One region of the Clostridium sp. 'White wine YQ' genome, then DNA from elsewhere that is predicted to be linked to it. Evidence: predicted binding sites of a transcription regulator. Region 1 holds the regulator's gene; each other region holds the start of a gene.

Region 1 (4,283 bases):
TGTTAAGCATTTCGAAATAAGAAAATGGTAATCTTATTACATTCATACCTTCCTTTTTAACATTATCAAAATCTATTTCTTTCCACCAATTATCTTGATATAGATTAATTAGTTCCCATGCCTTCTCTTCCCCAAAACGATTTGTTAAGGTTTCAATGGTTGTTTTTTGATCAGGTGAATTAGTAGGGCTCATCCACCCTTCCATTACTAGCCATGAACCTGCATTTGTGCCATGTAAAGTAACTGCATCTCCTGATCCATAATCCTTACGCAATACCTTTCCATCTGCCTTTAAAAACGGAGTTGGTGTCTTATCAATGGTATAATCACTTATTGTAACATCACTTTTTCTATTATCTTTTACTGAGATTGATTTAATCACAGTATTTTTAGAAACTGTAATTGGAGAAGTATATTTATTAGAACTTGTAGTTGGTACACTTCCATCAAGGGTATAATAAATTTCGGCTCCTTCTGTTGTTGTATTTAATTCTACTTTCTGAGTTCTTGAATAAACTCCTGATGCAGGTAAGGAAGTTGGATTTACTAATTTACCTGTTTTATTTATAACATAGTTAAATTCGCCTACATCACTAATTCCATCTTTTACAGCATCATATGCTACTGCTTTAATTGTTTGATTTTTAGTTATTAGCAAAGGATTAGTATAACGTGTAGAATTTATGCTTGGTGTACTTCCATCTAAAGTATAATATATTATGACCTTATCAGTAGCGCATCTTAATTCAACTACAGCAGAATCATCATAAGTTCCTGGCACTTTATCTGCAGTTGGTGAATAAGGTACAATTGAATATTCTAGAGTTACGACATTACTATATAATCCATCCCTTTCAGCTAGGGCTTTAATTGTCGTATGTTTATCAATTAATATATTTTGTGTATATTTAGTGGATGCACTTGTGGGCGTTGTTCCATCCAACGTATAGTAAATGTTAGCATCACTATCAGATAATAGCCTTACTCTTTGATTTGATAAATATTTCCCAGGGGCTACATCTGGACTTGGTGTCGTTGGAACCTCAGGGAACTGATACTTGAATGTCACTACATTTCCTTCTACTCCGTTTTTAACTGCTAAAGCTTTAATAGTAGTAGTTTTATCAATATGAATTGGTTTTTCATATTTAGTTGAATGCTGAGTAGGTTCACTTCCATCTATAGTGTAGAATATTTCGGAACTACTAGTACTACTTGAAAGTGTTATATCTATTGGATTACTATATTTATTTACTTCGGGTGAGGCTACGACATTCTCTGGAACTGCACTGTCAATTGTATACTTAAATGTTTCAGTTGCACTTTTATTTCCCTGCTTTATGGCAAATGCTTTAATTGTTGTGTCTTTATTCACTGTAATTGGACTAACATAAAGTGACGAATCCATATTAGGTTCTGTTCCATCAATACTGTAATATATATCTGCATTTTTACTAACTGTGCTTAGCTCAACTTTTCTTTCAGAATTATACTTTCCAGAAACAGGATTAGCAGTTGGTACCTCTGGAACTAATGATGGTAAATCTCCATTTAAGCTTACATCAAAGAAAACTCCATCGATATAATAAGTTCCTGCATTCCACTCTCCAATACGTATTTGTGTAATTGAAGTCTTGTCTATACCTGAAAAATCACTCATAGGTATATAATATTTTATCCACTGATTTTTAACTGTACTTACTGATCTCCAATTAAATTCTGATTCAAAACCTTTTGAATCAGTTAATGAAGCTTTAAGCGTATTTGATCCTTGAGTATCTTTAATATACATAATTAAATATTCCATACCCGTTGTATTAATAGGTCCATCCATACTATTAAGAACTATACTTCCACTCGAAACACTTGGATCTCCGCTATATTTCACTTGATACTTAAGACTTTTTTGTCCGTCGTACTTATCTGCATCTGTTATGGACGCTAATACATTATTTGAAGTTATAAAAGATTTATCTGCATCCTTACCCTCGAAATTTTGAAACCATATTTTTTCATTTATAGCCTTTACTTTGACTATTGAAGATGGAAATAATCCAAGTAATAAGAATGCTGCTACAATAACTGATAACATTTTTCTTATTTTTAAATATCTCATAAACATTCCCCTTTCTCATGTATTTTGATGATATCTACATAATAATTATACATATTTTACCATTTACGTATGAGTATCCATTTTAATGAAATAGGGTTCAAATTTAGGGATTTATTTATAAATAATAAAAACATAGGGACGTTTTGTTTGCGCTAACAAACAAAACGTCCCTATGTATTAGAGTTATTCTAATATTCTACTCTTCCTTTTGGTTTAATAAATAAACTAGGGTCATAACACTTTCACTTAAATGAACATTTTCTACCGTCATGCCTTCAGGTACATTTAAATCCACTGGAGCAAAGTTCCAAATCCCTTTTACTCCACCTTGAACTAATTCATCGCAAACCTTTTGAGCATTTAATTTCGGAACACAAATAACTCCTATGTCAACGTGGTTATTTTTCAAGAAACTTTGTAAGTCATCAATATCTTGAATCTCAATATCCCTTATTCTTATCCCAATAAGTTTAGGATTAGCATCAAAAATCCCAACTAGATTAAATCCAGCTTTATCAAATCTATAATTAGCTATTGCCTGACCAATATTACCAGCACCAACTATTATAGTATTATATTTTTTATTTAATCCTAATATAGAACTTATTTGAGAATGAAGTTCTCTTACATTGTAGCCATAGCCTTGTTGTCCAAAGTCTCCAAAGCAGTTTAAATCCTGTCTTATTTGTGAAGCAGTAAATCCTATTTTCTCACTTAGTTCTTTTGAACTTATTCTATCTACATCATTCTTTAAAAGTTCTCCTAAATATCTATGGTATTTAGGAAGTCTTTTTATAACTGCCATTGATATATTTTTCTTTTTCTCCATGTCTGCACCTCTTTCATTAAACTCTATATTGAAAGTTAAATACAAATTTGATATACCAATCTTCATAATTAAATTTATATTTTACTGTGTAAAAACTTAGAATAACTAAGCTTTTAATTAAATTTATGTATGGAAGTAGTATAGCTTAAAATATGTAAATTATAAAAACAACCTAACTTAAATATTTTAACATAAAATTCACTTTTTATCTATATGCTAATAGGAATATAAAACCCATTAAATTAGATGCATAATGGGTTTTATTGGCAATAAATTTTGCCACGATATTATTATATAACACTTCTTATTAAGAATAAAATATTTAATGAACTTAATTTACTACTATTTATAAGTTTTTTCGCCATATATTTTGTTGATATACCTATTATAAAGAGGTATAATATGTAAAAAGATATTTGGAGGTGTAATTATGTTTAGTACTAAACTATTAGATGCATTAAATCATCAAGTTAATTATGAATTTTACTCATCTTATTCATATCTTTCTATGGCTGCCTATTGTGAATCCATCGATTTACCAGGTTTCTCAAACTTCTTTAGAGTTCAAGCTCAAGAAGAACTTTTTCATGCCATGAAATTTTTTGATTACATACAACAAAAAAATGGTGAAATAATATTAGAAAAAATCGATCAACCAACTATAACCTTTGAAAGCGTAGCTCATGTCTTTGAAACTGCTTTTGAACATGAACAAATAGTAACAAAGAAGATATATAACCTTGCAGATATAGCTACAGAAGAAAGAGAACATGCTACTTTAAGTTTATTAAAATGGTTTATTGATGAACAAGTTGAGGAAGAAAATACTTTTGATACCATTTTGAAAAAACTAAAAAGAGCTAAAGATAATCCCGCTGCCCTATATCTATTAGATGATGAACTTGCCAAAAGAGTATATACTCCACCAGCTGCTACAAATTAAATTAAATAACTATAAATACAAGAGAAACTCATATTTTTTGAGTTTCTTTTTTAATATTAATGTATAAAAAAATAGGACTTATATATACTGAAATTCAGCCATATATAAGTCCTTATAATACAAAACTTATTGAAAATTTTGTACCAGGCTTATGCCTGTAGCTATTCCCTTTTGCCTGAAAGTTTACTATCGAAATAGATTATATTTAAAATATCGATTTTTGTCAATATATATCGTATTATGAAACTTTATTTTTTCTTAATATCCTCATAGAATTCAGTACAGCTAAAAGAGCAACTCCAACATCTGCAAAAACGCCTTCCCACATTGTACCTAATCCTATTACTGCTAATATTAAAACTAACGCTTTAATCCCTAATGCGAAAATAATATTT
Region 2 (4,283 bases), on a different contig from region 1:
AACTAATCTAAGACAATACACAATGTTTATAGCATTAATTGCTATAAGTTTGATATTCACATTCCTAACTGATGGAACATTCTTAACTTCTAGAAATTTATCAAACTTATTACTTCAAACTGCTACTACTGCAATACTTGCTTGTGGTATGGTACTTATAATAATAGCTGGGCACATAGATCTTTCTGTCGGTTCAGTAGCTGGATTCACTGGTGCAATAGCTGCACTATTACAAGTTAAATATGGATGGGAAACAGCCCCAACTATAGTAGTTACTATCTTAGTTGGTATTGCTGTTGGTGTTTGGCAAGGTTTCTGGGTATCATACCAAGGTGTTCCTGCTTTTATCGTTACTCTTGGTGGTATGATGATCTTCAGAGGTGGTGTTATGGCTGTAACTAAAGGTCAAACTATTGCGCCAACCAAACCTGCTTTTAAGGCAATCGGACAAGGATATCTACCTAAGATTTCAGATAATCTAAATGATACTACTATAGCTCTTGGAATATTAATCATAGTTGCATACTTATTCCTTGAAATTAGAAAGAGAAAGATAAGAGTAACTAAATATAACTTTAAAGTTCTTCCTCTTCCACTAGAAATAGCAAAGCTAACAGCAGTATCAGCTATGATAGCCTTACTATTCTTAATTATGATTAGTTATAGAGGTATTCCTTATAGTATTGTATTAGTTCTTGGACTTGTACTTCTATTCTCCTTCATAACTACCAAAACTACTCTTGGTCGTTATGTATACGCTATAGGTGGAAATAAAGAAGCATCTAAACTTTCTGGTATCAACATCCAAAAAGTAACAATGCTTATATTTGTAATAATGGGATTCTTATCAGCAGTTGCTGGTATCGTATTTACTGGTAGACTTGACTCAGCTACTGCATCTGCAGGTAACTTATTCGAACTAGATGCCATTGCTGCTTGCTATATCGGTGGTGCTAGTGCCATGGGTGGTGAAGGTTCTGTTATGGGAGCAATGATTGGTGCTCTCGTTATGGCAACCTTAAATAATGGAATGAGTTTAATGAATGTAGATTTAACTTATCAATATATAATTAAAGGCTTAATACTTCTTATAGCTGTAAGAGTTGACATAGCAACAAGAAAAAAAGCAGCTTAATTTTCTCCCAAATAAGGGGCTATTGCATAATGCAACAGCCCCTTATTTATATTCTAATTAAATTTATCGGATACACTTATAATATAACTAAATTAATCTCTTTCAACCACCAATGCAGTTCCTTGTCCTCCGCCTATACATAAGGTAGCTAGCCCTCTTTTTGCATCTCTTTTTTGCATTTCATGCAGTAATGTAACCACTATTCTAGCACCTGAAGCACCTATTGGATGACCAAGAGCAATAGCTCCTCCGTTAACATTTACCCTGCTCAAATCTAAATTCAAATCTTTAGCTATTGCTATACTTTGTGATGCATATGCTTCATTTGCTTCAACTAAATCTAAGTCCTCAGACTTTAAATTCAACTTATCTAGTACACCTTTTGTAGCATGAAATGCTCCATATCCCATTATAGAAGGATCTAAACCTGCTGAATCATATCCACTTATTTTAGCAAGAGGCTTTAACTTTAGTTCCTTTGCCTTTTCAGCACTCATTATTACTAATGCTGCTGCTCCATCATTTATTCCTGATGCATTTCCTGCAGTAACACTTCCATCTACTTTAAATATTGGTTTTAATTTATTCAGTGCTTCCATGCTATTTCCGAACCTTGGGAATTCATCAGTATCAAAAACAATTTCTCCCTTTTTTGTCTTGATAACTACTGGAACTATTTCGTCTTTGAAACGTCCTTCTTTTATGGCTTTTTCTGCTTTTTGTTGAGATAAAAGAGAGAACTCATCTTGCTCCTTTCTTGAAACATTCCATCTTTCTGCTACATTTTCAGCAGTTACCCCCATATGATAATCATTGAAGGCATCCCATAACCCATCTCTTATCATTTCATCAACTAACTCTGAGTGTCCCATTCTATAGCCCCATCTAGCATTCTCAGCTAAATATGGCGCTCTTGACATATTCTCCATTCCACCAGCAATAATTATATCAGCATCTCCTGACTTAATAATCTGAGCTGCTAAACTTATACTTCTTAAGCCTGAACCACAAACTTTATTAATTGTTAATGCTGGTACTTCTACTGGTAATCCACCTTTTATGGCTGCTTGTCTAGCTGGATTTTGTCCTAGTCCTGCTTGAAGAACATTCCCAAAAATCACTTCATTAACATCTTTAGGATTAATTCCTGCTCTTTTCACAGCTTCTTTTATTACTATGGCTCCTAAATCTACTGCAGGTACATCTTTTAAAGTTTTACCATAAGCTCCTATTGCAGTTCTTACTGCGCTTACTATTACTACATCCTTCATTTCAAATTCCTCCTAAAATAATATTATTCTTAGTTATTTTTTTAACAATTATTAATAGACCGGTTTGTTTATTTTTTATTTAAAAATTTAGTTTAAATTCTTTAATTTAAACTACTTACTTCTTCTACGCGCTGGGCAAAGTTTAAGACAATTAAAACAATAATATTGTGTTATAAAGGCATTCGCTTGATAATAAGGGAAAAATTCCATAGCCATAGCTTGTCTCTTCTCTTTATCAGCTTCTATATATTTATCTAAAAAAGATAGATAAGCTATAAATGAAAATGGTTGAGATGACTTCATACATTTAAAAATATCAGTTTTTCCTTCTTCATCTAAGGCTTTAGCTGGGCAATTCTTTACACATATTCCACAATTATTGCAAAAGTTTTCTTCTATTTTTTCATCTGATTCTAATTCTAAATTTGTAACTATTGCTGTAAATGTAACTCTAGTGCCAAACTCTGGATGAATCACAAGGTTATGCCTTCCGAAGTTTCCTAGTCCAGCTGCTACTGCTGCATGTCTAAGAGACACTGCTGAGGTCCCTCCCCTAGGAAAGGATTCTGGGATAGATACAAGCTTTGCATTGAACTCATCCTCTAAATAATGACATATTTTATATGCATCAGCTCTCATTACATCCTTTTTATCTAGTCTCCCATTCATTGCTAGTTGCGGATCCAAGCTTTCGCAAGTGGATAATTCTCTATAAGCCATTACTATCATGGACTTTGCTTTAGGGAAAAAAGATTCTATCTTTGGCGTGTTGGGACTTACATAATCGGCGACTGCTGCAAAACCTACATCATCGACTCCTAGACTTTTAATATAATTTCTTATTGCTTCCTTCATACCTTCACCTCTTTATAATTTATGTATACATTAATTAAATCTTTTAGCATTCTTTTTAAAACATCTACATCTTTGCTTATTCTGTAATAAACTAAATATCCTTCATAAATTGCGAAAACTTTATGAGCAATTTCTTCGGAGGCATCTGACTCAATACCAGAAAATTCAAATATATCTTTAAAAGCACTAATTAACTTTTTTATTGACTTATTATAATATTCTGAGATATCTGGTTCTGAAAATGCTATCTCTAACCCTAATACTGCAAAAGGACATCCATAATGCTTATTTTGTTCCGCACCACTTATCATTTGTTGTATTAGTTCTGTTATAAATTCATCCCACTTCTTTCCTTTAGAAGTTGCTATAATCCATTCATTTATTTTTCTATCAAAATAATAAGAAACTTCTATTGCCAAGTTCTTTTTGCTAGAAAAGTGAAAGTAAAATGATCCCTTAGGTAATTCAGCTAGGGCTAAGATATCATTAATCCCTGTTGCATTATATCCATTTTTCATAAATAGCTCAGCAGCACATTCAATTAATTTATTCTTAGATTGTTCCCCTTTTGTATTTTTAGCCATGCCTTCCCCTCCTTGTTAAATTTTTATCTAATTAAATATTAGACCAGTCTGTCTATTTTGTCAATAAGAAATTATTTAAATTTCTTATTTAGGCAGTATTCTCTTATTCTACTTATCAAAAAGTCCGCCACCATTTTTATTACTTCTACCATTTCTCTTTTGACCTATTGATTTATGAGCCCTATTAGCACTATTTTTCTCTAAACCTTTTTTCTTTTTTTCTTCTATTAATTTCTTCATCATTTCCATATTGTTATTATTCATAATATAAACTCCAATTCAATGTTAGTAAGCTTTTCATATACCTAAGTAATTTTATCATCAACCGTCTTTATTATAAATAGTAAATTATTATATTCTTTAATTTTATATAAGTCTTATTAGCCATATTTCCATTTTTTTATTTTTAATTAAAATAATTCCACAAACCCAATTTTG
Region 3 (4,283 bases), on a different contig from region 1:
AAGAATCAACATGATAATGCAATCAGCTTTCTTCAAGTTAGCTAACATTATCCCAGTTGAAGATGCAGTTAAATACCTAAAAGATGCTGTTGTAACTTCTTATGGTAAGAAGGGTGAAAAAGTTGTTAACATGAACAACGCAGCTATCGATAGAGGTATCGAATCAATGGTTGAAATTAAAATACCAGAAGCTTGGAAAACAGCTGTAGATGAAGAAGTTGTTGATACTAAGAAGAAATCAGACTTCGTTAAGAATATAGTTATTCCAATGAACAGATTAGAAGGAGATTCACTTCCAGTTTCAACATTTGTAGGAATGGAAGATGGTACATTCGAACAAGGTACTGCAGCTTTCGAAAAGAGAGGAATTGCTGTAAATGTTCCTGAATGGCAAGCAGATAAATGTATTCAATGTAACCAATGTTCATTTGTATGTCCTCATGCTGTAATAAGACCATTCTTATTAACAGATGCTGAAAAAGCAGCAGCACCAGAAGGATTAAAATTAGTTCCTGCTAAGGCATTAAAGACAGAGGAACCACTAAGCTACACTATGGCAGTAAGTCCATTAGATTGTTCAGGTTGTGGAAACTGTGCTCAAGTATGTCCAGCTCCAGGAAAAGCATTAATCATGAAACCACAAGAATCACAACACGTTGAGATTCCAAACTGGGATTATGTAACTGAAAAGGTAGCTCCAAAAGCTAACCCAATGAATAAATTAACATTAAAAGGTAGCCAATTTGAACAACCATTACTTGAGTTCTCAGGTGCTTGTGCAGGTTGTGGAGAAACTCCATATGCTAAGCTTATAACTCAATTATTTGGTGATAGAATGATGATATCTAATGCTACTGGATGTTCTTCAATTTGGGGAGGATCTGCTCCTTCAACTCCATATACTGTAAACCACAATGGACATGGTCCAGCATGGGCAAATTCATTATTCGAAGATAATGCTGAATATGGATTAGGTATGTTCTTAGGAGTTAAAGCTATAAGAGATAGAATAGCTGAAAAAGCTCAAGCTGCTATAGCTGCAGGAGACTCAGCAAAAGCTGAATTACAAGATTGGTTAGATAATATGAACGAAGGTGCTGGAACAAGAGATAGAGCTGAAAGATTAACTGCTGCTCTAGAAAAATCTGGTACTGAAATTGCTAAAGAAATATTATCAGAAAAAGACTACTTCGTTAAGAGATCTCAATGGATCTTCGGAGGAGACGGATGGGCATACGATATCGGATACGGTGGAGTTGACCACGTACTTGCTTCAGGAGAAGATGTAAATATATTCGTATTTGATACTGAAGTTTACTCAAATACAGGTGGACAATCTTCAAAATCTACACCAACTGCTGCAATAGCTAAATTTGCTGCAAGTGGTAAGAAGACTAAGAAGAAAGACCTTGGAATGATGGCTATGACATATGGTTATGTATATGTAGCTCAAGTTAATATGGGAGCAGATAAGAACCAAGTTCTTAAAGCTATTGCAGAAGCAGAAGCTTATAAGGGACCATCATTAATCATAGGTTATGCACCATGTATCAATCATGGATTAAAAATAGGAATGGGTAACAGCCAAGAAGAAGCTAAGAGAGCAACTGCTTGTGGATACTGGTCAATGTACAGATACAATCCATTAGTAAAAGAACAAGGAAAGAACCCATTCACATTAGATTCTAAAGAACCAACAGCTGACTTTAAAGAATTCTTAATGGGAGAAGTTAGATACTCTTCACTTGCTAAGGCATTCCCAGAAGCTGCAGATGCATTATTTGAAAAGACATACAAAGATGCAATGGAAAGATTAGAAGGTTACAAGAAATTAGCTAACCAATAATTATATGTAAATTAAAAGAGATGGATTTATTCCATCTCTTTTTTGTTAATTAAATTACAAAAAATAAGCTGATAAAGGTAAAAATTAGGTTATAATCACCAAAAATTCAGTAGTATTAATTAAGTTATTGTTAGCCAAACTACAATATAATAACAAAAAATCAAAAAGTAAATATTTACATATGCTAAACTAAAATTAAAATGAGTAAATTTTATCTTTTTTACATTTTCATAACTTTAATATAGAAATATTAACTTTCTTAATATAAACTTAACATTGGAGTGTTATTATTTATTAGTATGTGATAATTAAAAGGAAGGATTGGTATTATGTTTAACTTTTCACCTAAAAACGATAAGTTCTTTGATTTATTTATCGACTTTTCAGAATTAATTCAGGAGGCATCAAAGGAACTAGTAGGTTTCGCAAAAGACACAAATACTTTAGAAGAAAGAAGTTTGAAACTAAAAGATATTGAACACAAAGGTGATGATCTTGCGCATAGAATATTTGAAGAATTAAATAACAATTTCATTACACCTTTAGATAGAGAAGATATCTTAGTGATTACAAATAGGCTAGACGACGTAATTGATAATATTGAAGATTTAGCTGGAAGATATCTAATGTATAATATCAAAACTAGTAGAGAAAAAAGTTATAAAATGATTGAATTAATTGATAAAAGTGCAGTAAAATTACAAGAATTATTTGTAGCGCTTAAAGATTTTAAAAAGAATAATAATACTAAACAATCAATTGTGGAAATTAATCTTCTAGAAACAGAAGGAGATTTCGCTTATAGAGAAGCTATGAGAGAATTATTTACTACAGATGTAAAAGAAATAGAAATAATAGTATGGAAAGATCTTTATGAAAAATTAGAGAAAACTTTAGATTCTTGCGAGACTTTAGCTAACTTAGTTGAAGGAGTTGTAATGAAACATGTTTAATTCAGCATTAGTAATTACGAGTATTATAGTTATCCTTGCATTAGCTTTTGATTTTATAAATGGGTTTCATGATACAGCTAATGCTATCGCAAGTTCAGTTACTACAAGAGCATTATCTCCTCAAAAAGCTATACTTATGTCAGCATGCTTAAATTTTACGGGTGCTTTAATAAGTACAAAGGTAGCTACTACAATTGGAGGAGGAATAGTTTTCTCAGGAGGAGCACCAGAAAAAGTAGTACTAGCAGCTGTAATTGCAGCTATACTATGGAATTTGATAACTTGGTATTTCGGAATTCCAAGTAGTTCATCCCATGCATTAATTGGAGGCCTTATCGGAGCAGCAATAGCATTCTCAGGAACAGTACATATAATAAATTGGCCTACATTTCTTAAGAAAGTTGTTTTATGGCTTTTCTTATCACCAGTAATCGGATTTATAGTCGGATTTATAATAATGACATTAATTAATTGGATATTTAGAAGAGCAAAGCCAATGAAAGCAACAAAAGGATTTTTAAAAGCACAAGTATTCTCTGCAGCTTTTTTAGCATTTAATCATGGAAGTAATGATGCTCAAAAGTCTATGGGTATAATTTCTCTAGCTTTAGTTAGTGGAGGATATATAGAAACATTCCATGTACCTTTATGGGTAAAAATTGCATGTGCCGCAGCTATGGCATTAGGAACATCTATAGGTGGTTGGAAGATTATAAAGACTATGGGAAGTGGTATGGCAAAGTTAACTCCAGCTTCTGGTTTTGCAGCTGACTTATCAAGTTCTGCAGTTATATTTACAGCTACTATGTTAGATGCGCCAGTTAGTACAACACATATAGTTTCTACAGCAATAATGGGAGTGTCAGCATCTAAAAGATTATCAGCAGTAAGATGGGGAGTTGCCAAAAATATAGTATCAACTTGGGTATTAACAATACCATGTTGTGCAATCGTTGGAGGAATCATTTCCATAATAGTAACTAGGTTAATATAAAAAATAAAAACTCGGGTAACCGAGTTTTTTCTTTAATGATCTAAGAATTTTTCGAGTTTATTCATGTAACTTAATTTACTAACTTCAGATTTAGTAATTGTAACTTTAAAATTTGAATTTATATTTAGAAGTTGTTCTATAATAGAAAAAGCAGCTTCACCACCATTTCCACCTTGAGTGCAAAATAAGCTAATAGATTTAATGTCTTTTTTATAAAGATTAATAAAGGTTCTAATAGCAGGCGGTATCTTGGAAGCCCAGACAGGGAATCCTATTATAATATGCTTATAATCTTTTGGCTCTTTAGTAATTGGAGCAATCTTGGTTTCTTTCTCTTGCCTTGCCTCATATCCACTAATAATGAATTTAGTAAATCCTTTTCTTTTTTTCCAATCGATTATTTCCTCAACAGGACAATTTAATAGTTCTCCTAAATCTTTGGCTACGGTTTTAGTATTTTTTGTTCTTGAATAATAATAAATAATACTAC

What was found. Region 1 encodes Rex, which represses fermentation and respiration genes when NADH is low (regulators of the CRP and FNR family bind a similar motif). Its sites were predicted from a motif close to ATTGTTAANNNNTTAACAAT; they were not measured.
Region 2: the regulator Rex is predicted to act here: its motif matches at 2,436-2,455, upstream of PTZ02_RS15575 (acetyl-CoA C-acetyltransferase).
Region 3: the regulator Rex is predicted to act here: its motif matches at 1,888-1,907, upstream of PTZ02_RS01215 (DUF47 domain-containing protein).

The regions. Positions count from the first base shown of each region.
Region 1 covers NZ_JAQYUU010000007.1:62,853-67,135, forward strand. The annotation lists gene PTZ02_RS16125 (chitobiase/beta-hexosaminidase C-terminal domain-containing protein) at 1-2,116, opposite strand, end outside; gene PTZ02_RS16130 (redox-sensing transcriptional repressor Rex) at 2,313-2,945, opposite strand; gene PTZ02_RS16135 (ferritin) at 3,376-3,888, shown strand; gene PTZ02_RS16140 (heavy metal translocating P-type ATPase) at 4,127-4,283, opposite strand, start outside.
Region 2 covers NZ_JAQYUU010000005.1:295,355-299,637, forward strand. The annotation lists gene mmsB (multiple monosaccharide ABC transporter permease) at 1-1,135, shown strand, start outside; gene PTZ02_RS15575 (acetyl-CoA C-acetyltransferase) at 1,228-2,406, opposite strand; gene PTZ02_RS15580 (4Fe-4S binding protein) at 2,518-3,261, opposite strand; gene PTZ02_RS15585 (TetR/AcrR family transcriptional regulator) at 3,258-3,845, opposite strand; gene PTZ02_RS15590 (hypothetical protein) at 3,954-4,109, opposite strand.
Region 3 covers NZ_JAQYUU010000001.1:252,062-256,344, forward strand. The annotation lists gene nifJ (pyruvate:ferredoxin (flavodoxin) oxidoreductase) at 1-1,846, shown strand, start outside; gene PTZ02_RS01215 (DUF47 domain-containing protein) at 2,176-2,799, shown strand; gene PTZ02_RS01220 (inorganic phosphate transporter) at 2,792-3,793, shown strand; gene PTZ02_RS01225 (flavodoxin family protein) at 3,826-4,283, opposite strand, start outside.